3 regions of the Chryseobacterium sp. KMC2 genome follow, and region 2 is predicted to be linked to each of the others. Evidence: riboswitches for the same ligand, from Rfam matches in the RefSeq annotation. Region 2 holds a riboswitch; each other region holds the start of a gene.
The links. Region 2 has a riboswitch for S-adenosylmethionine ahead of JML65_RS04885 (SusC/RagA family TonB-linked outer membrane protein). Riboswitches for the same ligand answer to the same signal wherever they lie in the genome.
Positions count from the first base shown of each region.

Region 1: linked by a shared signal. The riboswitch ahead of JML65_RS17805 (TonB-dependent receptor plug domain-containing protein) and the one ahead of JML65_RS04885 (SusC/RagA family TonB-linked outer membrane protein) in region 2 are both predicted to bind S-adenosylmethionine.
Region 3: linked by a shared signal. The riboswitch ahead of JML65_RS05640 (alpha/beta fold hydrolase) and the one ahead of JML65_RS04885 (SusC/RagA family TonB-linked outer membrane protein) in region 2 are both predicted to bind S-adenosylmethionine.

Region 1 is NZ_JAESIT010000016.1:101,139-111,658, forward strand. Features, by position in the region: gene JML65_RS17785 (aconitate hydratase) at 1-691, shown strand, start outside; gene JML65_RS17790 (LytR/AlgR family response regulator transcription factor) at 742-1,419, opposite strand; gene JML65_RS17795 (sensor histidine kinase) at 1,406-2,434, opposite strand; gene JML65_RS17800 (outer membrane beta-barrel family protein) at 2,612-4,735, shown strand; gene JML65_RS17805 (TonB-dependent receptor plug domain-containing protein) at 4,803-7,547, opposite strand; SAM-I-IV-variant riboswitch at 7,839-7,936, opposite strand; gene JML65_RS17810 (outer membrane beta-barrel family protein) at 8,057-10,273, shown strand; gene JML65_RS17815 (HesA/MoeB/ThiF family protein) at 10,442-10,520, opposite strand, start outside.
Region 2 is NZ_JAESIT010000003.1:174,573-185,092, reverse strand. Features, by position in the region: gene JML65_RS04900 (DUF6660 family protein) at 64-387, opposite strand; gene JML65_RS04895 (hypothetical protein) at 652-1,194, shown strand; gene JML65_RS04890 (RagB/SusD family nutrient uptake outer membrane protein) at 1,250-2,743, opposite strand; gene JML65_RS04885 (SusC/RagA family TonB-linked outer membrane protein) at 2,762-5,695, opposite strand; SAM riboswitch class I at 5,779-5,876, opposite strand; gene JML65_RS04880 (hypothetical protein) at 6,164-7,411, opposite strand; gene JML65_RS04875 (helix-turn-helix domain-containing protein) at 7,771-8,760, shown strand; gene JML65_RS04870 (type II 3-dehydroquinate dehydratase) at 8,799-9,206, shown strand; gene pckA (phosphoenolpyruvate carboxykinase (ATP)) at 9,325-10,520, opposite strand, start outside.
Region 3 is NZ_JAESIT010000003.1:331,198-341,717, forward strand. Features, by position in the region: gene JML65_RS05635 (MGH1-like glycoside hydrolase domain-containing protein) at 1-1,235, opposite strand, end outside; SAM riboswitch class I at 1,423-1,530, shown strand; gene JML65_RS05640 (alpha/beta fold hydrolase) at 1,590-2,528, shown strand; gene JML65_RS05645 (ACT domain-containing protein) at 2,533-4,071, shown strand; gene JML65_RS05650 (O-succinylhomoserine sulfhydrylase) at 4,196-5,356, shown strand; gene JML65_RS05655 (four helix bundle protein) at 5,392-5,763, shown strand; gene JML65_RS05660 (homocysteine S-methyltransferase family protein) at 5,753-6,781, shown strand; gene JML65_RS05665 (fatty acid desaturase family protein) at 6,865-7,956, shown strand; gene metH (methionine synthase) at 7,963-10,520, shown strand, end outside.

The sequences.
Region 1 (10,520 bases), on a different contig from region 2:
ATCCGGTATTGTGGTCAATGTAAGCCCTACTTCAGACAGACTTCAGCTATTGGAAGAATTCCCTGCCTGGGACGGTAAAAATATTGAAGGGGCTAAGGTATTGATCAAAGCTTTCGGAAAATGTACTACCGACCATATTTCTATGGCTGGACCATGGTTGAAATACAGAGGTCATCTTGACAATATTTCAAATAACATGTTGATTGGAGCTGTAAATGCTTACAACATGGAAACGAACCACGTGAAAAACGAAATCACCGGTGAATATGGTGAAGTTCCGGCTGTACAAAGAGCTTATAAAGCAGCAGGTATTCCTACTATTGTTGTAGGGGATCAAAACTATGGTGAAGGTTCTTCAAGAGAACATGCTGCCATGGAGCCTAGACACCTGGGTGTAAAAGCCGTACTGGTAAAATCATTCGCGAGAATCCACGAGACCAACCTTAAGAAACAAGGTATGCTTGGATTAACTTTCGCTAATGAGGCTGATTATGACAAAATCTTAGAAGATGATACAGTTAATTTCTTAGATCTTGACCAGTTTGCTCCAGGAAAGCAATTGACGTTAGAATTCGTTCATGCTAACGGAACTAAAGATATTATTATGGCCAACCATACATACAATGATCAACAAATCGAGTGGTTTAAGGCTGGTTCTGCACTGAACCTGATTAAGCAACAGGAAAATTAAGATTACTTGTTAGATTAATATAAAAGACGGCTTCTGTTGAAGCCGTCTTTTTATTTCAGTTTATCCAAAAGGTTAGTTCGGTAGATATCTCCAATTGGAATTTCCTGCTTGGAAAGCATCACCTTTTTTGCTCCTATGCTTTTTATTTTATCCAGATTTATGATAAAGGACTTGTGAATGCGTATAAATTGATCAGGAAGTTGATTTTCCATTGATTTAAGCGTATCAAGAACGATATATTCTTCATCCTCTGTCCTGATATTTACATAGTCTTTAATGCTCTCAATATAAAGAATATCATTAAAGAGCAAACGATGTTGCTGTCCGGAAGACTTGACAAAGAAATGGGAATCTGTTTCCTCATTAACCGAGAAACGTTCTCTGGCTTTTAGGGCACTTTTTTGAAACCGGTCAAAAGAAACAGGCTTCAGCAGATAATCAATTATATTATGCTCGTATCCTTCCAGTGCATATTCCGAATAAGCAGTAGTTAAAATATACTTTTGCCTGGCTCCCACAATTTTCATGAAATTAATCCCTGTAAGCTCCGGCATCTGGATATCTAAAAAAATAAGGTCAGAATCATTATCTTTAATATATTCTAAAGCCAATATAGGATTCTCGGTAGAAAATACCAGTTCAAAAAAAGGAATCTTCCGGATATAGTTTTCAAGGAGAGATATGGCCAGGGGCTCATCATCTACAACGACGCATTTAATTGTATTCATCTCGTAAATCAATCTTTAAATCTACTATAAATTCTGTTTCTGAGTCTTTTATATTCAGTTCATATTTCTGAGGATAAAGAATTTCCAGTCTCTTTTTCACATTCTCAATACCTATCCCAGACGCTGTATCTTTCATCTTTTGATTTTTAAAATTGTGAAGAGAAAAATGAAGGCTTCGGTTTTTATCGGAAACTTTCAGAACAAAACCTTTATCCCTGAAGTCACCATGTTTAAAAGCATTTTCTACAAATGGAACCAAGAGCATAGGAGAAATATTGAGTTTTGGATGGGTGATATCTTTTTCGAAAATCAGCATTTCAGCGTTTTTTATTCTCAGTTCTTCGAGCCCGATCAAGCTCTCAATATACCCAATTTCTTTATCCAGGCTGATCACATCTTTTTCAAGATCTTTCGTACTGTATCTGAGCAGCTCACTCAGCTTTTCAATTGCGGGTAATGATTTATCTGAATTCTGATAAACAAGGGAGTAAATGTTATTTAAAGAATTAAAAATAAAGTGGGGATTGATCTGTGTTTTCAATGCCTGAAGTTCTGCTTGTTTTTTCTCTATCAGGAGTCGTTTTTTATCATTTTCAGCCACCCCGTATTTCTCTAATATCCATAAAATTCCTGCTATGAAAGTGGTGAGAGAGCTGCTATAAATATTATCAAAAAAATAGTATGTAAGTCCTGTTCCTTCACCATAGTTTCGAAACCCAACGATCTCCTGCAAAATTATTTCTTCAAGAATATAACGCAGTCCTGCAAAGCAAAGAAGAGTCAATACAAAAACTATTACAGCTGAGTAAAGCTTATCCAGCTTGAAGAACTTTGGGAAAATAAATATATATGAAATATAGAAACTCAGAATCTTTACCATAAAAAAAGTAATCCTGAGAATACTTACTTCATAGCTGCTTCTCTCCGGGAAAAAGAAATTAGGAGTAATAACCGTTCCAAAAAAATCAAAACTCCAATAGATAATCTGAAGCCAGATAATTTGCTGTTTTTTCATACTCAAATATAAAGCTCCGCCAAGGAATTTATCTACAGTTTTCGATGAAAGGCTCTTTTTTTCCGATAAAACTATTTTCACACCCATGAAACAAGCCTTCGTCTAATCCCTGTTTTTACAAGAATATCCACCTTATACCTTTGTCCCAGAGCTGTAATAAAACCTCTCTTACATACAATGAAAAGAACTATTTTCTATATCTCAGTGTTATTTTATTCTTTTGCGGTAGGGCAGACTAAAGACTCTGCAATGGTAAAAAAGATCGAAACGGTTACGGTAAACGCTAAAAAAAATTTGGTAGAACGTAAAGTAGATCGTCTTGTCTATAATGTTCAGAACTCTATGCTATCCCAGGGAAGCTCAGGAACAGAAGTATTAGCAGGAACTCCTTTTCTTAAAGTGGATGAAGATAAAGGTCTTCTTTCTATTGCCGGCAAAAATGGAGTCTCTGTTATGGTTAATGACCGAATGCTTAACCTTTCCGGTACCGAGCTCATCAATTACTTAAGAAACTTACGTTCTGAGAACATCCTGAAAATTGAAGTCATCACTACTCCGCCCTCAAAGTATGAAGCTCAGGGAAATAGCGGGATTATTAATATTGTTTTAAAAAAAAATCAACTTCTTGGTTGGAACGGTTATCTGACCACGTATTATAAACAAAAAACCTATGCCGGATTTGGGAGTGTGGCAGGGGTTAATTATCAGAATGAAAAATTAAAAGCAGCAATAAAACTACAGGGATTTGATGAAGAAAAACGTTCTGTAGAAAATTATCAGGTTATGGGAAAAAGTTCTTCGGTTAACAGAGATGACAGAAGGGATATGAATGATGGACTTGGGTTTAATGCGACACTGGATTACTCATTATCCGAAAAATCCAATATAGGAATGGTTTATGATATGTTGAAAGGACACTCCAATATGGATATTCATTCGGGGCAAAACTACTTTACCGACGACACTCTAAACTTCCAGACCCAAACTGATTCTAAACACCGTTCTGATTTTACTTCCCAAATGCTGAACCTTTATTTTGATCAAAAGCTAGGAGATCATAAGCTGAGTTTTGGAGCTAATTATTATGGAAACCTTCCGGATACTCAGGTCAATTTTAAAACCATAAATATGGCAGATCATTCAGAACAAATGGTCAGAAATCTATCTTCGGTGGACTATAAAATCTATTCCGGACAGGCTGATTTGACTTTAAATCTTAAAACCATTCAAGTTGAAGCCGGTACCAAGTACAGCCAGTTTTCGAACAACTCAGCTATTGAGTATTATAATATGATCAGTGGAAATTATACCATTAACCCGAAAAAAAGCAATCTTTTTAATTATAATGAAAAAAATTATGCAGGTTACTTCAGTGCCAGTAAAGATTTTGGTGAAAAATGGTCTGCAAAAATAGGCCTGCGTTACGAATATACCGACACAAAAGGATTTTCACCCACCACAGAGTCTCAGTCTGACAATAGGTATGGAAAACTATTTCCCACTGCCTATATTTCTTATAAGGCTGATGCTAACCATCAATTCAGTCTTACCTATTCCAAAAGGATTAACCGCCCTTATTTCCGAGCTTTAGATCCTTTCCGCTGGTACTCCAATCCAAATACTTATTATACCGGAAATCCGAGCCTCCAGCCTTCATTCAACCATAATATTGAATTCAATTATATCTTTAAAAATAAATTCTCAGCTAATCTCTACTACCAGAGAACCTTGAATAATTTTGACCAGATCACATTTTTAGATGGAATCCAGCTAACCAGTACCTATCAAAATTATTACAATCAAAACAATTATGGGATCAATCTTAACTATACAGATATTTTTTTCAAAATCTGGGAAAGCAATCTTTCTGCATCCTTCAGCTGTAATGAAACCCAGATTACCCAATTCAATGCCGTCCCTAAAAGTGGGCAAGCCTTCTATTATTCTACCAACAATACTTTCAGACTCAATAAAGCCAAAACGTTTTTTCTGTTTTTAAATTACTGGCATAATCTTCCATCAAGGGATGGGTATATGTCCGTCAGAAACAGGGCCAGTGCTGATGCCGGAATAAAAATGAGCTTTGCAGAAAAAGCATTGCAGATTAACCTTTCGGTAAGTGATATCTTTAAACAATCCGGATATAAAGCCAATATGTATTTCTCCGATAATACACAGTCTTTCAATAATTATTGGGACGCCAGAAGGCTGACCTTAAGTATCACCTATAATTTCGGCAACCAGAAGCTGAAAAATGAGGAGAGAAAAATTAATTTTGAAGAAAAAAACCGGGCACAATAATAAAATCCGCCTGTTTATTCAAACAAAAAAAGCAGAGATTAAGTCTCTGCTTTTTGCTGCCTTCTGCCTAAAATTTAAATTCTACTCTCGCAAACACAAAGCGTCCTCCGATACCATACTGAGAAACCTGTCTGGAATAGACAAACTGATTATCTGCCGTTAATGAGCTTATATTAGGGCTTTTGGAAGGAAGTATATTGAAGAGATTATTACTTCCAACGGTTGCTGAAATATTCTTATTAAAATCATACCCCACCGAAAGATCCGTCACAAAGCGGCTATTTAATACAAAATGCTCCCCGCTTTCTGTGATGCCATCAAAATTGGCATCCACAACATCTGCATCTGTCACTTTACCGAAAAAAGAATTTCGAAGTACAAGGCTAAAGTCTGATAATTTCAGGGTGTTGGATAATGTTGCTTTTATCCGGGGTACAGCCTCTTCGAAATAGACTCTGTTCGGCTCAGAAAAATAATTATCTATCTGGCTTACTAATTTCGGGGATGCGTGGATATCTCCAATTCTTTTGGTTTGGTTCAGGTTGATGCCCAAATTATTTTCCAGGGAAACACCTGATGAAATTTTCGAAGTCTGAGAAACTGTAATATCCAGTCCTTTTGTCTGGGAATCCACAGCATTGGCAAAAAAATTAGCAGCGCTTGCTCTTGCCACATCGAAAGCATCCTGAAGAACTGCCTGATCTGAACCTGGGGTAAAACTGCCATTAGGACGGAAGAAAAGGTCTGTAAGGACTACCCTGTCTTTTATTTTTATATAATATACATCGGCTGTGAATGCCAGGCTTAATGCCGGAATTCTCCATGTAATTCCCGTACTGTAGGATTGTGATGTTTCCTGCTTTAATTTTGGAATACCAAGAGCCTGTGCTGCCTCAGAATTATTCCTGAAAGTACCTACCTGTGTTGTTTTTCCTTGCTGAATCAATGTGGAAGTAGAACTATAATAAATCTGAGCTAAAGAAGGTGCTCTAAATCCTGTAGACACGGCACCTCTCCAATTGAAATTGGGTGCCAGTTTTACATTTGTTGCCAGCTTATAATTAAATGTAGATCCAAAGTCTGAATAGTTTTCATAGCGCAGAGCACCTTCGAGTAACCATCTGTCTGTTACTTCAAGCTCCACATCAGCGTAGGCCGCTACACTATTCCGACTTCCGGAAACAGCATTTTCAGGACTGAAACCAGGAAAAACCTGAGCTCCTGCCGGTCTTATATTTCCAAAAAAGTCTGTTACTTTTTCATTTTCAGGTGTATTGGCAGTAACCACATTCCCAAAAATATCATAAGAAGCATAAGAGTTTTCCTTTCCGACGTTTACTTTGTAGTTTTCATATCTGTATTCCCCTCCAAACGCGAGGTTAAGACCATGCAATACATTATATTTCTTTGAAAAATCAAGATTGACCGTGTTCTGTGAAAACTCAGATCCTCCAGCTTCAAAACTTCTTGGAGAATGGTCTGTCAGAGAGGCATTAAAGGTATTCACAACACCAAAGCTAAAGGCATTTTTCCCAAATGTATTACTGAAATCTACGTTCCAGCCACTCCATTTTCCTTTAATTCCTGCTGCAAGGGAATAATCATTCACTGTCGCTTCAATCTGAGGCAGATATCCATTAGGAGTAACCGCATTGATGTTTCTTTCGTTATTTGGAAGGCGATAAAAACCGCCAGCATTTCCAAGACGGTAGCTGTATCCCCCAAAAGAATAGACTTTCCAATCGTCATTAACCGGTATTTCAGAATTAAAGAAAAGCTGTGCCGACTGTAATTTAGACTGCCCGGCTCTAAGACTGAAGTCTTTTCTTTCCAGTCCCCTGTAAGCAAGCTCCTGACTGGTAAAATCACCGCCTAATAGCCCCTGAAGGTCAGAAATACTGTTTGCATTGGAAATCTGAGACTGAAAACCGGAGGAGAAATAATCTACTTTTGTTGCATATTGTTTAATGGTACTGATGATCTGCTGGGTATTGGACGTGTTTTTGATATTCTTATACAGCCCATCAATATTAACACCATCCTGCAAAGCTCTGTAATTGACAGCGTTGTAAGCATTGAAAATGTCTCCTTCCCGAACACCGGCTCTGGAATAAGGATCGCGGTATTGTGCAGAGGTTGTAATATTAAAAAAACCGGCTTTTCCGATTTTTGCTCCGTAATTAAGATCCACAGAAATGGTCTGCCCGTCAACTCCTCCCGAAAAATTATTAGCAACAGGTGAAGCATATCCTCCTAAAAATACCTGTCCGGAAAGTCCCAATCTTTTTTTCAGCCCCAGGTTAACAACACCGGCAATGGCATCAGATCCATATTGAGCGGAAGCGCCATCCCTTAACACCTCTATCTTATCTAAAGCAAAAGCAGGAATTGCATTAAGGTCGGTTCCTACAGAACCTCTTCCCGGAGTAAGTGTTACATTAATCAAAGAAGACTGATATCGTCTTTTTCCGTTGAGCAACACCAAAACCTGATCCGGACCCAAGCCTCTTAAAAGGGCAGGATCTACGAAATCAGTACCATCATTAACGGTGTGTGAAGTAGATGAAAATGAGGGAACGATATAGTTTAAAGCCTGGCTGATATTATTGACAGGACTTTGTTTTAGAATTTTTGAAATATTAATGATATCTACCGGAACCGGAGTATCAGTTAATGATCTTCCGGAACCTCGCGATCCCAGGATGACCACATCGTCTATTTTTTTGGACTGTACTGTATCAGACTGCGCGTAATAAAATGTTGTAATAAAGGCAGCTGAAGTGATAAGGATTTTTTTATTGAAATGATACATGTGTTTTATTTTTTTGTTGTGAGGATTTACTTTTAAGCACTACAAATCCTGTAACCTTAAATTTTAAGGTTAGCATAAATGTTTGAAATGTTGGTATTATTTTTTAGAAATGGAAAAGGCTAGAAACAACAACGCATGCCCATGTAGAAATGGCATGAGAACATATCAGAATAATGAAGTCCGCCTTCATGATCTGAGGAATAAAAATTGACATGTGTAATGAGATTTCCCGTGTCTTTAAACATTGATTTTAACTTTAAAACAAAAATTCAAGATGGGAGAAATGATAGAATGATAAACATTTTTTCCGGAAGATCCGGCTTATCGATTGCAGCACCTTGCTTGTTTTTGCAGGTTGCTATCCCATCTAGAGATTCTTGATAATTACCTGGCAAAGATATAATTATTTCAGAAATAAAAAAATATTTGACATAAAAAATTAATTTCCATCATTTTATCGTAACAAATTCTCCTTTTGAGCGTCTAACGGAATAGTAGTAAAAAACATTATGAAAAAAACTGTATTCGCTTTATCACTTGTAAGCTCAGTTTTTATTTTTTCTCAGGAAAAAAATAATAACCAGCCTAAAGAAAAACAAATTGACGGTGTAGTGATCACCAAAACTAAAAAAGCAGTTGAACAAAAAGCAGACCGTACTGTTTTTGATTTCTCTGAACAGCCTCAGCTCAACAATGGGAATGTGTTGGAAGGGATTAAAAAACTTCCGGGACTTGTAGCCACAGACATCGCGGGAATGATGTATCAGGGAAAAATGCTGGATGTTTATCTTAACGGAAGACCTTTAAACATTACTTCTAATGAATTAAACTCATTTCTTGAAGGCATGCCTGCCAATTCTGTAGAGAAAATTGAAGTGATTACCCAACCGGGCGCAGAATTTCCGGCAACCTCCGGAGGAGCCATCATGAATATTGTTACGAATAAAAATGCCAATAAATACTTAACAGCTACTTATTCCGGAAATTATACGTTCACAAACTATGATAAGTATAGAAACAGGGTAACTAACTCAATTAACCTCAACGCCAGAAATAAACTCTTCGGATGGCAGCTTAATGTTGGCCAAAACTATCGTGAAAGTATGCTTAATACTCAGCAGGACAACCTTCTGTCTGGAAATACGGACCGATATGCCCGTGGATATTTTGCAAAATCAGGGGTAACCTTTGAGCTTGGGCAGGACAGATTATTGCTTAACTACGACATTTACCACAATAATAATGATAACTATACTCTAAGTAATGGTCTTGCTGATCTCCTTGTCAGCCAGGATCCTGATGTTTATAAAGAAGCTAAATTTGATGCTTTTGATGCAGCACGTACCAACAGCCTGAGACAAGAAGCTGTGGTGACCTATCAAAAGCGTTTTGCAGACAAGTCCCAAAAGCTGGATTTTCAGTTTGGCTATACAAAGTCTGATACCAAGTTTTCTCAGGATAATTTCTTTCGGGAAGGTTTTTATACAGAAAATGGGAAACCTTTTGCCTATGCAGGAGGGAATGATATTCTCAACAACAAATCGGATATGAGAATAGCCAACTTCAAAGTTGATTACTCACAACCCATTAAACTTCTTGATGGTGGAAAGTTAAGTGCAGGAGGGTTATATGAAAGACAGGATTATGATACTAAAAGCTTTGGGTTGACCAATTTAGAATATCAAAGACAAACCGCATCTACCTATTTAGAATTTCAGGCAAAACTTAAGAAGTTTGATTTTACATTAGGAGGACGTGCTGAAAACTATGATATTTCCGGAGTAACAAGATACATTAACAAAGATAAAAAACTTGTTCAGGATGATTTAATTCCTTTTAATAAGTTTAAGTTTTTCCCAAATGCCAGCATTCAGTATAGCATGATGAATCAGGTGTATGTTGCGGCAAACTATAACAGAAAAATCAGTTTACCGAGTATTTCTGCTCTTAACCCCAACAATACCACATTTGCAGGTCCCAATACCCAAATAACCGGTAACCCGAATCTTCAGCCGACCATTTTTGATAACTATGAGCTTAAGGTTTCTGCTTTTGATTATGCATTTATCGGCTATAGTGTAAGTTCGGCAAGCAACCAGGTTGCACAGATTATCAGAAAAGACGGTAAAAATCTGTACAATGAGCAGATTAATATTTCTAATATGAAAATCCACAATTTCAATGTAGGTCTTCCTATTCCTTTTATGATATTCAGCAAACCGATAAGTGAAATCATGAAGTTTAATTTTAATCCTGATAAAATCAACTTCATGTATCTGTATGCAGGATATCAGAAACATGACATTGAAAACCTCAACAATAAAGGGTTCTGGATTTTTAATGTGATGACTCAAATTATCCTTCCTAAGGAAATCAATATGAATGTTAATTACAGCTATTTAACACCCAAAGGAGGATATTTCTATTTTACAGCAGATAAACCGTTCAATAACTCCCTTAATATTACACTGACTAAAAAGTTTTTGGACAAGCGCCTTACGGTTTCCGTATTTGCTAATGATATTTTCAACAGCCAGGTGATGCAGGCTTATTCCAGCCCACCTGAAGGAGAAAGGGTTATGATACGATCTAAATATGATTCAAGAAACTTCGGTTTTTCAATCAATTATAAAATTCCTACCAGAAACAAACTGGCAAAAGAAGATCCCAATATCTTAAACCAAACTAAAAAAGAAGATACCGGTGTCATGCAGCAGGGACAATAAATAAATTTGTTAAAAATTAAAAGACAGTGATTATTTCACTGTCTTTTTTTTATCTACTTTTCGCTTTTTACGTGATACAACAGGTATCTGCAAGATTTGTGGAAATCTAAGTTTAGAATGAAGCCAATGGAAATGATATTTTATTGATCAATGAGCTAAGACCTATTCCTAAAAATCCAATGTTTGAAACCTCCAATCCAATGTATCAATGAGTGTTAGCTGGTTCAGATTCACGGGAAGCCCGCTG
Region 2 (10,520 bases):
GCAATGGTATTGCAAAGTTTCAAGTAATGTTTAGAAAGCATCACTTTCTAAAGTCAATAAAAATTAAATTTTGGGAGGCTGCCAGATAGGGTCATATACCTGGTAAGCAAAGTCATTCTTCTGAAAAAGAATTTTCTTTGAAAAATAAGCAGGAACCTGCTTGGGAATCTCTAATAACGGATCCATCTTAAATGCTGATACTGCAATCTGGCAACAGCTGCAGGCACAAAGCGGCGAACAGATATCTCCTTTCTCCGTAGAATGAGCTCCATGGATACTTAGTGATATTTTCTTTTCTCCTGAATCATATGGTGTAGACACATCTTCACATGGCATTAATGATAACGCCATGAAATAAATTGCCAGTATCCATCTTAACAGATTCATTGTTACAAAGGTAAAGCTTTTTTCCAAAACGGGTGATGTCCTGGAATATTTAATATGCAATACAGAAGTGTTTCTGATTATTCTAAGCTTAATAATGAAATAAAAAACAATCACTACATTGGTAAGAAACTAAGATTTTTTTTAAACAAATGCTCCCTACAAAAACTTTATCATTACTATTAATTCCCCAATTTACTATTGCTTTTTCTCAGGAAAGCTGCATATACATGACTATTAATCAGTCAAAATTGACAAAACACATTTTTGAATCCTGACAATTATGATAACTTAGGTATTTTAAAGAATGTCTCTAATCAAGTAATAAGAAATAATATTAGAATGAAACCCTTTTTTGCTACACCTTTACTTATTTCATTGACTTGTTCAATCCTTTTTTCTTGTGAAAAAAAAGAAATATTAAGCAAAGATATCAAGATCTTAAACCAAAATAGAAATCTTTCGACCGTTAATGGAACCGATATTTATACAACAAATCTTATGATCGAGCCTGATACCTCTGACACACTTAGGTTTAAACTAACAGATAAGGATTGGGCCTTTTTAGGGAGAAGTTTTGATAAGAATAAAATCTATCTTATTAATAACAATACAAAGATAGGAGAAAGAGCAAATTCTATTGAACTTGGTGACACAATTATAATTAAAACAAACAAAAGGTCCCTAGCCATAAACTTTCGCCATTTTCTTGACGAAAAAGAAAGTATAGATACCCTAAAAACCAAACGTTTTAAAAACTTCATACACACTTTTGATTCTCTGGTATACTATAGATCTAGGGGAAAATAAAAGCCACCGCAAGTGCAGTGGCTAAAAAAATCAAATCTAATTATTGGGTTATAAACTATAAATTCGGGTTGTTTTCAGATTCCTTCTGTGGAATACTGAATAAATAATACCTGCTATTCGGTACAAATCCTGTTTGATCAGGGAATGCAAAATTAGTATGACCTCTTCCATCAACCGTTTTTACCGTTCCGTCCGGTGTAGTTACCTGAACTTTAACAGGCTCTCCATTAGCGTCTACGAAACGCTTCCTTACTACCGTCCCCTGTGTTCTGATGATATCTGAAAGAGAAAACCCTTCTCCGAATAATTCTTTTCTTCTCTCAATTAAAATTTCCTTTACCACATCATTCTGAGCTAAAGAGCCACTGTAGACATTAGCATTTCTGGCTGATTTAAACTGATTTAAAACAGTTACTGCCTGCGATACATTTCCGTTTCTTGCTTCCGCTTCCGCTTCAATCAGGTACATTTCGGCAGCTCTCATATAGACGATATCAGCAATAAGTCCTGATTTAAATTTAAACTTAGCATACCTCAACAACCCTTCTCTTCCTTTAAGGCCATCCCATGAGAAAAGCTGAGATCTGATATCATTAGCATCAAAGAGGTCTTTAAAATAAGGATCAGCCATAAAACTGTAATAATAACTTCCGGAAGAAGATACATCCAGGTAATGGAATGCATAACTTGCCCCGGATTGCTCCTGGGTTTGTCCGTGCCCCCAAATCCATTCAGCATTATTGATATCGTTGAAACCATCCTTATATTTCTCCGGAGCCATCAAAGGGTAACCTTCTCTTGCAATTTTTGCCGCAGCGGCAGCTTTACTCCATTCTCCCGTATTCAGATAGGTTCTTGCTAAAATCCCGTTTACGACAGAACGATTGATCTTATCTTTATTATTTCTCGTATAATCTTTCAATAAATTATCAGCATCTGTAAGATCACTTTTCACTAAAGCATAGATCTCTTCCAGACTTGCTCTTTTCTTCCCTACTGTAGTTATCGTTGAAGGTTCCGTATAGATAGGAGCTGTTAATGCGGTCTTATCTTTCAGGTAACTGAACTGATAAAAACTGGCAAGATTCAGATAACAGAAAGCCCGTAATGCCTTTGCCTGGCCTTTCACCTGATTCTTTTTTTCCTGACTTCCTTCTGTTCCGTCAATTCTGGCAATCACATTATTCATGTTATTGATGGCAGAATAGAGCATCGACCAGATAAATAATGGACGGCTTGCCGTACTATTAACCATTTCAGTAAAAGTATAGGTAGAAGAAAAACCATATTTATTAGTCAGTACCGCTACATCACTTCCCATAGCATCACTTGCTCTTAAAACAGTTGAATACCCAATATTGGCATAGGTTGTTCCATCATCATTGAATCTGGCCCAGGTTCCGTTGATTACTGTTTCTGCACTTTCAGCCGTTTTAAAAACCTCCACATCATTAGCCTGGTCGGTAGGAGCTGTTGCCAGGTCACTTTCACAGCTGGTCAGTACCCATGCTGCGAGTAAGGCAAAAGATAAATATTTTAATTTTTTCATTGTTTCAATTTTTAAAAGTTAAAGAGTTGCCTGAAGTCCAAAAGTGATTGTTCTCATCGCAGGATACCTGTAATAAGTAGTACCATCCAATGCCTGTTCAGGATCCATTCCTTTATGTTTATAGAAGGTCAGAAGATTTTCTGCCTGAACATAAATTCTGAACTTTTTAAGTCCCAGTTTTTCAAAATAGTCTGAAGGGAGAGTATATCCCAGACTTACATTTTTAAGTCTTGCATACGTCCCGGAATATAAAAATCTCGAAGAATTGGACGTCCAGTTATTGGTAATTGTGCTCAATGCAGGTACATCCGTATTAGGATTTTCAGGCGTCCATCTGTTTAACATTTCTACGCTCCACGCACGACCTCCGGCACTTCCGTTATGCATAATTGAGGTATAATCGGTATCAAGAATTTTACCCCCGATTTTGAAAGTCAGCAATCCTGAGAAATCGAAATTCTTATAGGTAATACTTGTACTAAGCCCTCCGGTTACTTTTGGTAGTGCAGATCCCTGCAGTGTTCTTGTTGCTTTTGCATATTCAGAAGTAGTACCTTCCACTGTATTTCCATTAGCATCTGTACTGATGGTTTTCCATAAGGGTCTTCCGTTACTTGCATCTACCCCTGCCCATTCCGGAATATAGAAATCATATACAGAACCACCTACCTGCAACAACTTTGTTCCGGTAAGGATAGAACCTTTAGGTAATTTCGTAATCTTATTATTCAATGTACTCAGGTTAAGATCTAAATTCCATTGGAAATCATCCGTCTTAATTGGTGTTGTAAAAAGAGAGAATTCAAAACCTGTATTTTTTATGGTTCCGATATTGGCCGGAAAATCATTAATTCCCAAAGACGGAGCTACCGGCATATTAAATAGAAGATCCTGGCTTTTTCGCTCAAAATACTCGATATTTCCTTTCACTCTGTTATTAAGAATCGCAAACTCTAATCCTACGTTCAGATTAAGATTCGTCTCCCATTTTAATTCGTTGGTTCTCGCTTTTTCAAGTACTGCCCCCGGCTCACCAAGGTTATTGTAAAATTTATAAAGTTCCTGATAAGCGTAATAAAGAGGGAGTTTATTAGGCTGTAATAATTTATCATTCCCCTGTCCTCCATAACTTGCACGAAGTGTCAGCTGATTAAAGAAATTCAGATTTTTGATAAATTCCTCATTAGAGATTTTCCATGAACCTCCTACAGACCAGAATTTCCCCCAACGGTTATCCTTAAAGAATCTTGAAGAACCATCGGCTCTTCCTGAAGCTGACAGGAAATAGGTATTATTAAAATCATATTCCACTTTTCCAAGGTAACTTAGCAGGCTGACCTTATCACTGTTTCCACTGAAACTTCCCAATAAAGCGGCAGCATCCGGCTCATAGTAGTAGGGAAGTGAAAACTGACTTCTGGTCCCGGAAATTGTTTGATAATCATATTTATAAAATTCCTGACCTGCCAACACATTAAAGTGATGCTTTCCGAATTTTTTATCAAAAGTCAGAATGTTACTCGTGGTATACGATAAAGTTCTGCTGTTTGACTTTGTGACCGATCCTCCAATCTCACTACCCTGCCCGATAAGCGGGTTTGAGTAATAATGTCCATTATAGTTGACCAAATCTACAGAAAAGCTGGTTCTGAACTTCAATTCAGGTAAGAATGTGAAATCCATGAAACCTTTTCCGGAGAAGTTATCTTCTTTATTTTCGTTTTTATCTAAAGGTAAAGTTGCTGCCAGATTTTGATTCTGAAGAGCGTTGGTAGGCCTGTATTTTCCAAAATCGTAAATTCTGTTTCCGGCACCATCCAATACATAAGACCCATCCGGATTTCTCTCATAATAAGGATAGAATGAAGGAACAGATCTTGCTGCCTGGATAACATTGCTTGTATTGGAATCTGAAGACGTAGGAGCCTGTTGAATACTGTTGGTATAACTTAGGTTTACCCCTACATTCAGCCATTTCTTAACTTCAGAATTGAGTTTTAACCTTGTGCTGTATTTTTTAAATCCAGATTCAATGGCAATCCCTTTATCATCAAGATATCCCAATGAGAAAAAGTAATTGCTTTTTTCACTTCCTCCACTGATATCCAGATCTACCTGATTTCTCGAAGCCACTCTCTGTAAAACATCTCTCCAGTCATCATTCCATAAAGGTGTCGCTCCGGATAATAGTTTTCCGTCTGTACCTACAGGTTTTGAATAATTGGCTCCATAGGGATTAATACCCAGCTCAGAAATAAGATTATTGGTAGCCATCTGAGCTGCCTGCTGTCCATTGATCTGGCTAGATCTGTATCCGTTTCTCAATGCTTCCCAATACAGTTGGAAATACTGATCCGTATTGACTTGTTCGTAATCTTTTACTGCTCTGGTGGAAAAACCCTGGCTCATATTAAAATTGATTCGGGCTTCTCCTTTTTTACCGGATTTAGTCGTAATAATGATGATCCCGTTCGCCCCTCTTGATCCATAAAGAGCACTTGCCGTAGCATCTTTCAGTACACTGATTGATTCTATATCATTAGGGCTTATAGAGTTTAGATTTCCGTCAAAAGGAATTCCGTCCACCACATATAAAGGATCGCTGGATGCACTGATAGAACCAATTCCTCGGATCCTGATTGTTGCTGTAGATCCCGGCTGTCCGGAAGAACTTGTTGTCTGCACTCCTGCAACCTGTCCTTCCAATGCTTTTGTAATATTGGTAACAGGTCTGTTGTTAATTTTATCACTGGAAATAGTTGCCACAGAACCGGTATAGCTGGTTCTTTTAGCCTTCCCATAGGCTACCACCACCACTTCATCAAGCTCCTTCTCATTGAGTGTATCTTTTTTAGCCTTGGTATTCTGTCCGCTTAAGCTTCCTATTCCTAAAAAGAATACCGCTACAGGGGGAATCCAAATTTTTGAGCTAATCAAATTTTTATTAATCATAATCAATTTTGTTTATCATATATTAAAATTTTGCCCTTTGCAGATAATACAGCAAAGGGCATCGATAAATACGATAAACCTAATGCTTATTTTTCCTTTAAAGGCTGAATGTAACACCTTGCGCGAGAGCAGGTTGTTAAGATTTCATTGGGTCAGTTCCCTCCATCTTTCTTTATAAGCCGATCGAAATATGTCTGCAAATCTAGAAATATTTAGTCTACAAAACAAGTAGACTTATAATTTTTCATGATAATTTTTCAAAAATTAACTTAATATTTTATTAAAAAGCCGATAAAATAAGGACTTATAAAAATTGACACTTTAGCAAACATGAGAAATATCATTAATAATAATTGAATCAATACACTCTGTGTGCATGGAAATAAAAAAATGACGCCAATGGCGTCATTAAATTTTATCTGAGTAAGAATTTTTTAGGAATTACAAATAATAACTCACTTATTAAGATCAGTAAAGTCTCTGGATGGATACAAAAACCTCCAGTGTATTATCTGAAGTATTGGAATCTGAAGTCGTATTACCATTCCCTGCACTTGTAAAAGATTTGTTATCTATACGGAGTGCATAGTACACTCTGTACCATTTGTTGTCAGCAGTAGTAATATCAAAAGTTACCGTTTCGTTTCTTCCATAGGTAAGATAAACCCCATCATCAAACTGTGCATAATTATTAGGGAAAATTAATAAGTTAGCGCCATGTGAGTCACCTGTATGGGTAGACACTTCAGAAACCCATACTTTCGCATTGGCAGTAGTGATATTATAAAGACGCGGATCAAAATTAGTAGTTGCCCCGCTTGAGTCAAATGCATTGGGAGCAGTAATAAAAGCATCCACTCTGAACGTATTATTGATAACGGGAAGATCATTAAGAAACTGGCTTAAAAGAAATGATGTTGTCTTGCGCGGAATTGAAGAATGATAATAAACCAGCTCTCCGGGAGCAATCACAGCTCCGGCTCCTACTGTTGCACTACAGGTCTGTCCGCCAATATTTAACGCAAAAGTAGTCAGTGTAGGGCTGGAAGCCGTAGGTACACCTGACACTGTATAGCTAAGAATTCCTGATCCTACATTAAAATTTCCAGCAGCCAGTGTTGCCGTAAGACCATTTACAGGTCCCACAGTCTGTGCCGGATAGACCCCTCCGTTTCCTCCGGTGTAAGGAACAGTCATTGTTCCGGTATAGGGAGTTCCGGCCGTATAGGTTCCTGGAGAAAGTGTTACTCCGTTACAGGTAATAGATCCTAAAGTTCCAGGCGCAAGAGAACCATTATTGAATGTTCTCCATTCAGTTCCGTTCCAAAATACGTAACCGACATAGCCTAGCCCTGCGGTTCCCAAATTGTATACAAGTAATCCCGCAGCCGGTGAAGGGATGGTAGCCCCATCCGTCTGAGAAGTCAAGGCAACTTTTGGCCCCAAAAATCCTTTTTTACTACCCACTGCAAGAGCGTCAACATTCACATCAAGCATTGCAGATGCATTAGGCACCGTAGTACCAATCCCAACGCTACCAGAAGAAGTTACAGTAAAATCATTGGATTGCTGTACAGCTGTTGGAACTCCTGTCGCATTGTTATCTTTTAAGCCGTCTACATGGAAACTTCCTTGTGGATTCGCGGTATTAATTCCTACCTGGGAGTAGGCTAATCCTGAAATAATTGTTGTCAATAAGAATAGTGTTTTTTTCATTTTTCGAATTATTTTTTGTTAAAAAGTTGACAAAAGCTTCTTTGAGGTGCCCTATCAAAGCATGATCAATTGTGTTTTATATCTGGATTTTTTTTTCTAAAAATATTGGAAGAGCACAGCAAAGTATAGCTAAGAAAGAATAGAGTTTGAAACTTTTACAATAGAGTAAGGACATTTATTCGGTACATTTGTTTGATACAATTTCTCCTGCAAAACTAACTGTATCATTAAATCAAAAAATAAAAGTATAAATCACAATCTTGAAAATGATTTAAATTTTATATATCTTTGAAAACCAAAACAATATCCTAATGAATTATGATAATTCATTAATTTATTCCTTATAACACGGATTTTAGATGTCAGAAGTAAACACAAAGAATGTACAGATAGAAAAATTTAAGCTTGAACTAATGGATAGGTATACTATTCTTATGCTGCTGGTTTTAGGAGTATATGCCGTAATCTTTACATTCTTTATTCATGACAAAATGATGTCCTGGTATTTAATGATCGGGTTATTTTTTTCCGGTTATACCTATTCAATTGTAAGAAAAAAATATCCGATAAGCCTTATAGTGCATCTGTATCTACTATTTGCCCCTATTTACAACTTCTATATTATGCTTGCCTTCTGGAATAATTCTGTTGCAAGTTTTTGTTGGCTGCTTCCCATCCCACTGGGAGCCTATATTTTCTTTTCCAAAAAAGAAGTATTACTGTATGTGGCTTATATATTATTATTAATTATTACCGGCTATATTGCAGCCAATAACTTCAACTTTACGTTTCCTGAGCATACCCAAAAAGAGGTAATGTTTACAGATACTATCCTTTTTATTTCAAATATCTTAGTTGTTTCATTATTAATTTATTATAAAGATAAGATCCGAAAACTGGAAATTCTCTCTCAAATAGAATCCACTGTAATTCGAAAAGATGAAATACAGGCTCCTACTGAAAACTCATGGGATGACATTGATGTTGAAAGCATGAAAAAACTATTTGAAAAAATAGAAACCGCCATGACCGAGAATAAACTTTTTAAAGATGACAAGTTCAATCTCTCAAAACTGAGCGTAGCACTAGATGTCAACAGCACTTATATTTCTAAAGCTATACGGTATAAAGGATATTCTAATTTCAATACATATCTTAATATCTATAGAATCAACTATGTGAAAAAACTTTTTACAGAGATTGATTTCCAAAAAACGACTTTGATGTATATCTACACTGAAGCAGGGTTTTCAAATCAGTCAACGTTTAACAGAGTTTTTAAACAGATTGTAGGAATTACCCCTTCAGAATATGCGCAGCAAAACCCACAGACGAATATTGATCTGTAGTCTATATAAATTTATTTATCTTTGACTAAATTTTTTAAATGAAAATTCTTATCGTTAACGGCCCCAATCTTAATTTACTAGGAACACGAGAACCGGAAATCTATGGAACAATCTCTATGGAAAAGTATTTGGAAAATCTAAAATCCGAGTTTCATTCTTATGAATTAAAATATTATCAATCCAATATTGAAGGAGAGCTCATCAACAGGCTTCAGGAAGATGATTTTGATGCAGTAGTGATCAACCCGGGAGCATTCACTCATTATTCTTATGCGATAGCAGACTGCTTAAAGAACATACGAAAACCTAAGGTTGAAGTACACATCAGTAACATTTATAAAAGAGAGGAATTCAGACAAAAGTCTGTGACTGCTGCCAACACCGATGCTGTATTGTCCGGCTTCGGAATGGAAGGATACAGATTAGCTTTGCTAAGTTTAAAATAATTTATCTTTTTAAATATCTATCACAGATGTAGCAAAATAAACAATACATTTTACACTATTTGAAATAAAAAAAGCCTCATCAGTGATGAGGCTTTTGTATGTATTGTAAATAATCTTATTAGATTGTTTGTTCCTGTAATTGAGGTCCTGAAGCAATAAGTTTTTTACCTGCTTCAGTATCACAGTACTGCTCAAAGTTTTTAATGTATCTTGAAGCAAGATCTTTTGCTTTTTCTTCCCACTCGGAAACATTAGCGTAAGTATCTCTAGGATCTAGAATACCTTCAGAAACATTTGGAAGTGCTGTAGGAATTTCAAGATTCATGATTGGAACCTGAGTTTTAGGAGCGTTATCAATAGAACCGTCAATAATAGCATCAATGATTGCTCTTGTATCTTTTAAAGAAATTCTTTTTCCTGTACCGTTCCAACCTGTATTTACTAAATATGCTTTAGCACCATGCTCTTTCATTTTACCGATCAATGTTTTAGAATACATTGTAGGGTGTAATGTAAGGAATGCTTCACCAAATGCAGGTGAGAAAGATGGCTGAGGTTCTGTAATTCCTCTTTCTGTTCCGGCAAGTTTTGAAGTATACCCGCAAAGGAAGTGGTACTGAGCCTGATCTTCATTCAGGATAGAAACCGGAGGAAGTACTCCGAAAGCATCTGCTGAAAGATAAACAATCTTTTTAGCGTGCCCTGCCTTAGATGGCAATACAATTTTGTTGATATGATAGATTGGATAAGAAACTCTTGTATTCTCAGTGATTGATCCGTCTTTATAATCTGCTACTCCATTGTTAACAACAACGTTTTCAAGAAGTGCATCTCTCTTGATCGCTCTGAAAATATCCGGTTCTTTTTCTTCTGATAAATCGATAACTTTAGCATAGCATCCTCCTTCATAGTTGAATACTCCGTTATGATCCCATCCGTGCTCATCGTCACCGATAAGGTATCTTTTTGGATCTGCTGATAAAGTAGTTTTACCTGTTCCAGAAAGACCAAAGAATAAAGCAACATCACCTTCTTCTCCTACGTTAGCAGAACAGTGCATTGAAGCCATACCTTTCAATGGAAGGTAATAGTTCATCATAGCAAACATCCCTTTTTTCATTTCACCACCATACCAAGTACCACCGATAATCTGTAGTTTTTCAGTAAGGTTGAACATGATGAAGTTTTCAGAATTTAATCCTTGAGCTTCCCAGTTTGGATTCGTCGTTTTAGAACCATTGATTACAGTGAAATCAGGCTCTCCGAAGTTTTCAAGCTCAAAATGAGAAGGGCGAATGAACATATTGGTAACGA
Region 3 (10,520 bases), 160 kb from region 2:
TCCCACTTATCGGGCATGGAAATAATGTCCTTATTGTGAAGATGATTCCATTCTGTATTTCTTACATATTCATTAAAGTTTCTGGGGGCTTCAAAATTAGGATCACCTTTCAGCCATTTTCCAATATTGTAATGATAAAACTGTTTATTCCAGAGAAGTCCGGCAAAGGCCTGTCTTTGGACATTTCTTTCATCTTCATCCGTGGTGTCATTTTGAATTTCGTGGTAAAATTCTTCAGCTTCATTTTTTCGGGTACTGAAGATCTCATCAAAACTTTGAAAAGGCTCATCAGTTTCATCAGGACATAATCTGAATTCAAAAATCTTACATTCTCCGGATTCAATAAATTCGTCAATCAGAAAAGAAGCTTTTGTTCCCCTCCTCTCAGGATTTACAGTGTCTCCCTGGTGAATAATGAAATCATTAATACCATCTTTGAAATAAGTATTTTCAGTTTTGGGAGCTCCATAAAGCTTAGAAGTATTGGTTTCATTATCACAAAATACACTTTGTGCGTTTCCGTTTCTGGAGTATAGCTTTTTAATTGAAATACTGTCATGACCAATACTAATACTTCCATCATGAGAAGTATGCATTTCACCTCTATAAGTATTGTATCCCCATTTCCAATTGTTTCTGAACCAGGCTGTTGGTGCTACTACAATAGGGGCAGCGTGCTGACTTCGGTTACATACCGTAACCCTTGCCAAGATATCATTATGGTCAGCCTTACAGTATTCAATGAAAATATCAAAATATTCATCGTTGTTGAAGATTCCGGTATCAAAAATTTCATATTCCGGTTCCTTTTTGCTGCGTCTGCCGTTTTCTGTGACAAGATCATCATAAGGAAATGCATTGATCGGATATTTGTAAACCATTTTCATATAGCTATGAGTAGGAGTATTATCCAGATAATAAAATATTTCTTTGATGTCTTCACCATGGTTTCCCTGAGGATTGCTCAGTCCAAAGAATCGCTCTTTTACAATTTTATCTTTCTTGTTCCAAAATGAGAATGCAAAACAGAACAGCTGCTTGACATCGGAAATACCGGCAATACCTTCTTCGCCCCAACGGTAAGCATAGCTCTCCGCATTGTTATGATTGGTAAAGTTCCAGGCATTTCCATTTGAGCTGTAATCTTCACGTACATTTCCCCATTGCCGGTTGCTTACGTAAGGTCCCCAGTTTTTCCATTTGGAATCTTGTAATCTTTCTTTTTCGGAGGTCATATATCATCATTTTCCATACGAAGTTAGTTTTTTTGAAAAGTAATTCCAATTCCTATCATCTGAATAATTCTTAATATAGGCTTGAAACACTTGTATTTATGGGGATATTAAAATATTAAATTAATTTTTTTTTGAAATTAAAAGAAAAAAACTACCTTTGCACCATTCGTTCATTCAAATATTGAAAATGTTATCAAGAAAGGTTGAGGGATTAGACCCTATGAAACCTTAGCAACCCTTTGTGCAAGCAAAGAAGGTGCTACGTTCTACCAAAATTATTTTGGACAGATAACTTACTGAAGTTCTTTTCAGCCATTTCCTGTGGCATTTTCAATTGTATTAAAAATAATAGAATTGAAAACAGAACTAAACTATATTAATCTTTCGTATCAAACCCATTCCAAAAAGGAATACCATATCCCGTTGAGCTATGAGCTTTTCGGGAAAGACTTGTTCACTGCACCTATTATTTTAATCAATCATGCGCTGACCGGAAACTCAAATGTATCCGGAGAAAAAGGCTGGTGGAAACAATTAATTGGCGACGGTCAGGTAGTTGATACAAAAAAGTACACAGTTCTATGTTTTAATATTCCCGGAAACGGCTACGATAATTTTTTAATTGAAGACTATGAAGATTTCACTCCTGCAGATATTGCCAATATCTTTTTGAAAGGACTGGAAATTTTACATATCGAAAACCTATATGCCATTATTGGAGGCTCCTTAGGAGGAGGGATTGCTTGGGAAATGCTTTCCAAGAAGCCCGAGCTTGCAGAAGTATTTATCCCTATTGCCTGTGATTTTAAAACTCATGACTGGCTTCATGCACAATGCCTTGTTCAGAAATTTTTACTGAATGATAAAGATGAACCTCTGCAAAAAGCCAGAATCCATGCCATGTTGTGCTATCGGACTCCACAATCACTCAATGACAGATTTCAAAATAAATACAATAAGGATAAACAACGCTTAGAATCGGAAGACTGGCTGGTTTATCACGGAAATGCTTTAAACGATAGATTTAGTTTAAAAGCGTACAGGCTGATGAATCATCTATTAATGAATATCAATACAGAAGAAGCTATGCTGGAGAAAATCCAGGCCCGAATGCACATGATCTCCGTTGATACAGATTTATTCTTTCCTGCTTCTGAAATCCGAATGTGTTTTGAAAGACTGACAGAGAAAAATAAGAATGTTTCTTATCACGAGATCCAATCAATACATGGGCATGATGCCTTCCTAATGGAATACCAACAATTAAATACTATCATAAAAAATATTTTATAGACTCATGAAAAATGCTAACGAAATAAAATTTTTGAAGAACAGATCAATCATTAAATTTGAAGGAGAAGATTTCCTTGGAGAAATCGGAATTGACGGACGAATTTTTAAAGCGCTTACTTTAGCGCGTATAAGTGTGGGAGTGATTTCCCAACAAGCTATAGAAAACGGAATCTCTATTTTGGTTCAGGAAAATGATGCAGAAAAAGCAGTAGCTTGCCTTATCGATGAATTTGAAGCAGAAAGAAAATCAGGGAAAGTTTCCCAAATCTACAGTATCAATAATGTTTCTGTACTTGGATTTGTAGCAGAAGATTTCAATAAAGTTCTTGCTGAGCTGGCCAGAAATAATGTCTTCCCATTGCTTTTAAACCAGGTATCAGGAGAAAACAGGGTAAACATCGTTGTAACCTCTTCACAGGACGAAAAAACCAGAAATATTTTAGAATCTGAAATATTCAAAAAACCAAAGACTGTTCATCTGGCTATTATCGGTCACGGAAATGTGGGGAAAACACTCATTGAGCAGGTTCTTCAATCTTCAGAAGAAATTAAAAGACGTAAGAAAATAGATCTTAAAGTAGTTGCAGTAGCCAATTCAAAGAAGATTGCTTTCAATAAAAAAGGTTTTGATGCGAATTGGAATGATGAGGTTTTGACTGCAGAGCACTCCTCAAATGTACAGGAACTCATCAGATTCTCTAACGAAAATCAATTGGAAAATCTGATTGTTGTGGATAATACAGCAAGTAAAGATTTTGTGAAAAACTACCATGCCCTGGCAGAAAACGGATTTGACCTGGTTTCTTCCAATAAGATCTTCAACACACTTCCTATTGAAGAATATCGTAAACTAAGATATACGTTGAGTAAAAACAACAGACGATATTTGTATGAAACAAATGTAGGAGCGGGTCTTCCGTTAATTGACACGATCAAATTACTACACCTTTCAGGAGAAAATATCACCAGAATCAAAGGTGTATTCTCAGGTTCGCTGAGTTATATCTTCAATAACTTCTCTGTAAGAAATGATAAGTTTTCTACAATTATAGGAGAGGCAATGGAAAAAGGATACACAGAACCGGATCCGCGTGAAGACCTTTCTGGAAATGATGTAGCAAGAAAATTACTGATTTTGGCAAGAGAGCTGGATCTGATCAACGAATTCCAGGATATTAATATTCAAAATCTAATTCCTGAAAATCTTCTTTCCGTAGAGAAAAATGAATTTATCTCAAGACTGGAAGAACTGGATGAAGAATATCAGAAGATCAAAGAAAACCAAGAACCCGGTCATGTATTGCGTTACGTAGGGGATCTGCATGGGAATCTTCAGGAAGAAAAAGGACAGCTTGATGTGAAATTGGTGTCCGTACCGGGAAGTTCAGCATTAGGACAGTTAAAAGGTTCTGATTCAATCTTTGAGATTTATACAGAAAGCTACGGTGAAAATCCAATTGTTATTATGGGAGCCGGAGCCGGAGCGCAGGTTACTGCCAGAGGTGTTTTCGGAGATATTTTAAGAGTAAGTGAAATAAAATAAAATTAATGTAACAATCTGACAATTTAACAGTTTACCAATACTTGTAAATTACCATTCTGAGCATTGCGAAGAATCTCATTATTAAATTGTTAGACTGCTATATTGGTAAATTAATTAAAACTATATGGAGAATTTTGAAACATCAGCAATAAGAACCCAAACTGAAAGAACTCAGTTTGACGAGCATTCCACACCATTATACCTTACATCCAGCTTTATTTTTCAGGATGCCGAAGATATGAGGGCGAGTTTTGCCGAAGAAAAGCCTAAAAATCTATACAGCCGTTTCTCTAATCCGAATGTAACGGAATTCACAGATAAAATTGCAAAAATGGAAGGTGCAGAAGCAGGATATGCATTTGCTACAGGAATGGCTGCAATTTATTCCACATTTGCGGCATTATTGAATGCAGGAGATCATATTGTAAGCTGCCAGTCGGTTTTTGGATCTACCCACACCTTGTTTACCAAGTATTTCCCGAAATGGAATATTGAAACTACTTATTTCAAGGCCGGTGATGCTGAAAATGTTGAAAAATATATTCAACCGAATACAAAGATTCTGTACCTGGAAACTCCTACTAATCCTGCTATTGAAATTCTGGATCTGGAGTTTTTTGGGAAAATTGCAAAAAAACACAATCTGATTTTTATTGTAGATAATTGTTTTGCAACACCTTATCTTCAGCAGCCAATTAAATATGGTGCAGATGTTGTTGTACATTCAGCCACGAAATTGATTGACGGACAGGGAAGAGTCTTAGGTGGAATTGCAGTAGGAAAAGAAGACCTGATCAGAGAAATTTATCTTTTCGCAAGAAATACAGGTCCTGCATTATCTCCTTTTAATGCATGGGTATTATCAAAAAGCCTGGAGACATTGGCAATCCGTGTTGAAAAACATTGTGAAAATGCATTGAAAGTAGCCGAGTTTTTAGAAAGCCATCCTAATGTGGAATTGGTTAAATATCCATTCCTGAAATCCCATCCGAGCTATGAAGTTGCCAAAAAACAAATGAAACTGGGAGGAAATATCGTTGCTTTTGAAATAAAAGGAGGAATAGAGGGTGGAAGAAATTTCTTAGACAAGATACAAATGTGTTCACTTTCCGCCAACTTAGGTGATACAAGAACGATCGTTACTCACCCGGCTTCTACAACTCATTCCAAACTGTCTGACGAAGAAAGAAATGAAGTAGGAATTACAGCAGGTCTGGTACGTTGTTCTGTAGGCTTGGAAAATGTAGAAGATATCATTGCAGATTTAAAACAAGCTTTAGATTAGTTGAGGGTTTAGGGTTGACAGTTTATAGATAAAAAATGAGTAGAGATTATACAGAATTAGAGGTTTGGATTGAAGGACGAAAATTGGTTAACCTAACTTATATTTTGACCACAAATTTTCCTAAAGAAGAAGTATCTGCTTTAACCAGTCAAATAAGAAGAGCCGCTATTTCAATCCGATCAAATATAGCAGAAGGATGTGGAAGAAGAACATCTAAAGATACATTACACTTTTTGCATATTGCCAGAGGATCTCTTTACGAACTGGAAACCCAATTTTATCTGGCTTTAGACCAAGTATATATTTCTAAAGATGATTTTGAAATTGTAAATAGAAAAATCCTTTTATGTAAAAAGCTTATCAGCGGATTTATAAATTATTATAAAAAAATAGAAAATGAAAAATAGCATACAAGACTTTCAACTCTCAGCTCTCAACTCTCAACTCCAAAAGCGCATCCTCATCCTTGACGGAGCTATGGGAACCATGCTTCAGCGTTATAAGTTTGAAGAAGAAGATTATCGTGGAGAGCGCTTCAAAGACTGGGAACATCCGGTTAAGGGAAACAATGATTTGCTTTCTTTGACTCAGCCCCATGCTATTGAAGAAGTTCACAAAAAATACCTGGAAGCAGGGGCTGATATTATTGAAACGAATACGTTTTCAGGAACTACCATCGCTATGGCAGATTATCATATGGAAGAACTGGTGTATGAGCTGAACTATGAGTCTGCAAGAATTGCCAGAAAAGCCTGTGATGAATACACAGCAAAAAATCCTGATAAACCGAGATTTGTGGCGGGATCTATAGGTCCTACAAACAGAACGGCAAGTTTAAGCCCAGATGTTAACGATCCGGGATACAGAGCAATTACTTTCGAAGAATTGAGAGTAGCTTACAGACAGCAGTGTGAAGCATTATTAGATGGAGGATCAGATATTCTATTGGTAGAAACCATCTTTGATACATTGAATGCCAAAGCAGCTTTGTTTGCTATCGATGAGCTGCAGGATGAAAGAGGAATTAAAATTCCAATCATGGTTTCAGGAACCATTACAGATGCTTCAGGAAGAACATTGAGTGGGCAAACAGCAGAAGCTTTTCTGATTTCAGTTTCTCATTTGAACCTGTTAAGTGTTGGATTCAACTGTGCTTTAGGAGCAGATCAGCTGACGCCTTACCTGGAGACGTTGGCCCATAATTCAGAATTCTATGTTTCAGCTTATCCGAACGCAGGTTTACCGAATGCCTTTGGAAAATATGATGAGACACCGGAAGATATGGCCAGACAAATCAAGGAATATGTAGAAAAAGGATTGATCAATATTATAGGAGGGTGCTGTGGTACTACTCCGGAACATATCAAAGCGATTGCTGATCTTGTAGAAAAATATCCGCCAAGAAAATTGAAAGAATTTGTATGATTTGATAGATTTTTTTAATTAAAATCAATAATGTAGGCTGGATTATAAATATTAACTTTAAATAAACCATAAAGTTTAATATAATGGAAAAGCCGAGTTATTTCAAAGATTCTGACGATGCGAAACTGTTTAATGAACTAAGGAAGAAAGTGAACCAACGGGTAGAAGAAATTCCCGGGAACAGAGATATTTATATCCAGGTGAAGGCGGTTATTCTGCCGTTGATCTATATAAGTTTATACTTTGTTGCTGTTCTCAATGCAGAGGTCCCCTGGTTGTATGTACTAAGTTTTGTTGTCATGGGAGTTTTTCTGGTCTTGATTTATTTAAATCTTATCCATGAAGCAGCCCATAACAACATTTATAAAAGTAAAAGACTAAACTTTCTGGTGTTGCACATTTTTGATTTTGTGGGAGCTAATTCCTACATCTGGAAAAAAAGACATATAGCAAGTCATCATGCTTATCCTAATGTGGATGGCTGGGATACGGATATTGAGCAGAGTGGTTTGCTGCTAATCGTTCCCTGGATCAAAGCAAAAGGGGTACAGAAATACCAGGATAAGTTTTTCTTTTTAGTATATCCGTTGTATTTATTCAACTGGATGTTTATAAGAGATTTTAGAGATTTCTTTGATAAGGAAAGAGTGATATTAAAAACTCAGGGAAGAATACCCGTAATAGAGAAAGTGAAAATGATAGGGTATAAGCTGTTCTACTTTTTTTATCAGATTGTAGTTCCGGTGGTGTTCTTTAAAGTATCAGCAGGATTAGCGTTGGGAGCATGGTTTTTACAGGTGATTTCAGCAAGCATTTTTGCTTTGTTTGTTTTATTGCCTTTACATCCGCTGCCCGATAATGCTTTTCCAAGATTGGACAGGAACAATGGGCTTCCATTTAGCTGGCTTCGTCACCAGTTTGAAGTGACGAATGATTTAAAAGAAAATAATTGGCTGGTGAGAAATGTGTTGGGGAATTTTAATTTCCATGTTGCCCATCACTTATTTCCAAACTACAGCTATATGTATTATAACGAAATCACAGAGGAGATAGAAAAATTTGCTAAAGAGCATGGTTTAGCATACAAGAGATTTCCACTGATCACTGCTTTAGCTAAGCATAGAGATTTATTAAGGCAGAATGCAAATAATGCCTATTATATTTTAGAAGAATAAAATTAGATGAAGTATTTAAGATTATCAGGCCTTGAGCCTCTTATCATAACACCGGAAAGTAATTTCATCAATGTTGGTGAAAGGACAAATGTTGCCGGCTCCAAAAAATTTTTAAGACTAATTAAAGAGGAGAAATTCTCTGAAGCATTAGATATTGCCCGCCATCAGGTGGAAGGCGGAGCACAAATTCTCGATGTCAATTTTGATGATGGATTGATTGACGGAAAAGCGTCCATGATCAAGTTCCTGAACTTAATTGCCTCCGAACCGGATATCGCAAGAATCCCCATCATGGTTGATTCTTCCAAATGGGAAATTTTAGAAGCCGGTCTTCAGGTAGCACAGGGAAAATGTGTGGTAAACTCCATTAGTTTAAAAGAAGGAGAAGAAGAATTTATCAAACATGCAAAAGCGATCAAAAGATATGGTGCTGCAGTAATTGTAATGGCATTTGATGAGGTAGGGCAGGCAGATAATCTTGAACGACGAATTGAAATCTCAAAACGGTCTTATGATATTTTGGTGAACCAGATTGGTTTTCCTGCTGAAGATATCATTTTCGACTTGAATATTTTCCCGGTAGCTACAGGGATGGATGAGCACAGGAAAAATGCCATCGACTTTATAGAAGCTACCCGATGGGTGAGACAAAACCTTCCTTATGCTTCTGTAAGTGGAGGAGTGAGTAATGTTTCTTTCTCATTCCGTGGAAATGATACCGTAAGGGAAGCTATGCATTCAGTATTTCTTTATCATGCCATCCAGGCAGGAATGAACATTGGAATTGTAAACCCTGCAATGCTGGAAGTGTATGATGAAATCAATAAAGAACTTCTGGAGCTTGTAGAAGATGTTATTCTTGATAAGAGAGAAGATGCTACAGAAAGACTTCTTGATTATTCCGAAAAACATAAGTCGGTAAAAAAAGAAAAAACAGAAGATTTAGAATGGAGAAACAATCCTTTGCAGGAAAGAATTACGTATGCATTGGTAAAAGGGATTGACCGTTTTATTGAAGAAGATGTAGAAGAAGCAAGACAGGCAGCTGAAAAACCCCTTCATGTCATAGAAATTAATCTGATGACAGGAATGGGAGTGGTAGGAGATTTATTTGGAAGTGGAAAAATGTTCCTTCCGCAAGTAGTAAAGTCAGCAAGGGTAATGAAAAAAGCAGTTGCTTATTTACAACCTTATATTGAAGCTGAAAAAGATGGTTCAAGACCTGCCAATGGAAAGATTCTAATGGCAACAGTAAAAGGAGACGTTCATGATATTGGTAAAAATATTGTAAGCGTAGTATTAGGCTGTAACAATTATGAAATCGTTGATCTTGGAGTGATGGTACCTGCCGAAAAGATTATTCAGACAGCCATTGCAGAAAAAGTAGATGTCATCGGACTAAGTGGGTTAATCACCCCAAGTTTGGATGAAATGGTGTATATCGCTTCTGAATTAGAAAGACAAAACTTGGATTTTCCTTTATTGATTGGGGGAGCTACTACATCAAAAGCACATACTGCCGTGAAAATCGATTTAAAATATAAAAATGCAGTTGTTCACGTGAATGATGCCTCAAGAGCTGTGAATGTAGTAAGTTCATTGTTGGGTGACCGGAATAAAGAATATGTTTCAGATTTAAAGAATGATTATTCAGATTTCAGGGAAAAGTTTCTGAACAGACAGGTTGATAAAGACTATGTATCAATTGAAGAAGCAAGACAAAGTCATTTTACCATTGATTGGGAGAATGAAGAAATTTTTACACCGAATAACTTAGGTATAAGAGTTTTTGAAAACCAGGATTTGAATGAGCTTCTTCCTTTTATAGACTGGTCGCCGTTTTTCAGAAGCTGGGACCTACATGGGAAGTATCCGAATATTTTAGAAGATGAGGTAGTAGGGGTTCAGGCTAAAGAATTATTTAAAGATGCTCAGGTTATTTTAAAAAGAATTTTAGATGAAAAACTATTAACGGCAAAAGCGATCTTCGGAATTTTTAAAGCCAACTCCAATGAGTCCGACGATATCTTAATCTTTGATGAGAATAATAATGAGCAGGCTAAATTTTTAACTTTAAGACAGCAGGCTCAAAGATCAAAAGGAAAAGAATATCTGGCTTTAAGTGATTTTATCGCTCCTCAAAGCTCGGGAAAGACAGACTATGTGGGAGCTTTTTGTGTGACTACAGGCTTTGGAACAGATGAATTGTCTGCTGAATATGAAAAAGCCAATGATGATTATAATTCCATCATGGTAAAAGCATTGGCTGACCGTTTTGCAGAAGCCTATGCCGAATTTTTACATAAAAAAGTAAGAACAGAATATTGGGGCTATGCCAACCAGGAAAGCTTAAGCAATGAAGATCTGATTGCCGAAAAATACAAAGGAGTTCGTCCTGCACCCGGATATCCGGCTTGCCCTGACCATTTGGAAAAGAAAACAATCTGGGATCTTTTAAAAGTAGAAGAAAATATTGGCGTTTACCTTACTGAAAGTTTAGCCATGTTTCCTACAGCTGCTGTTTCCGGATACTATTTCGGAAGCCCGCATGCAAAATATTTCGG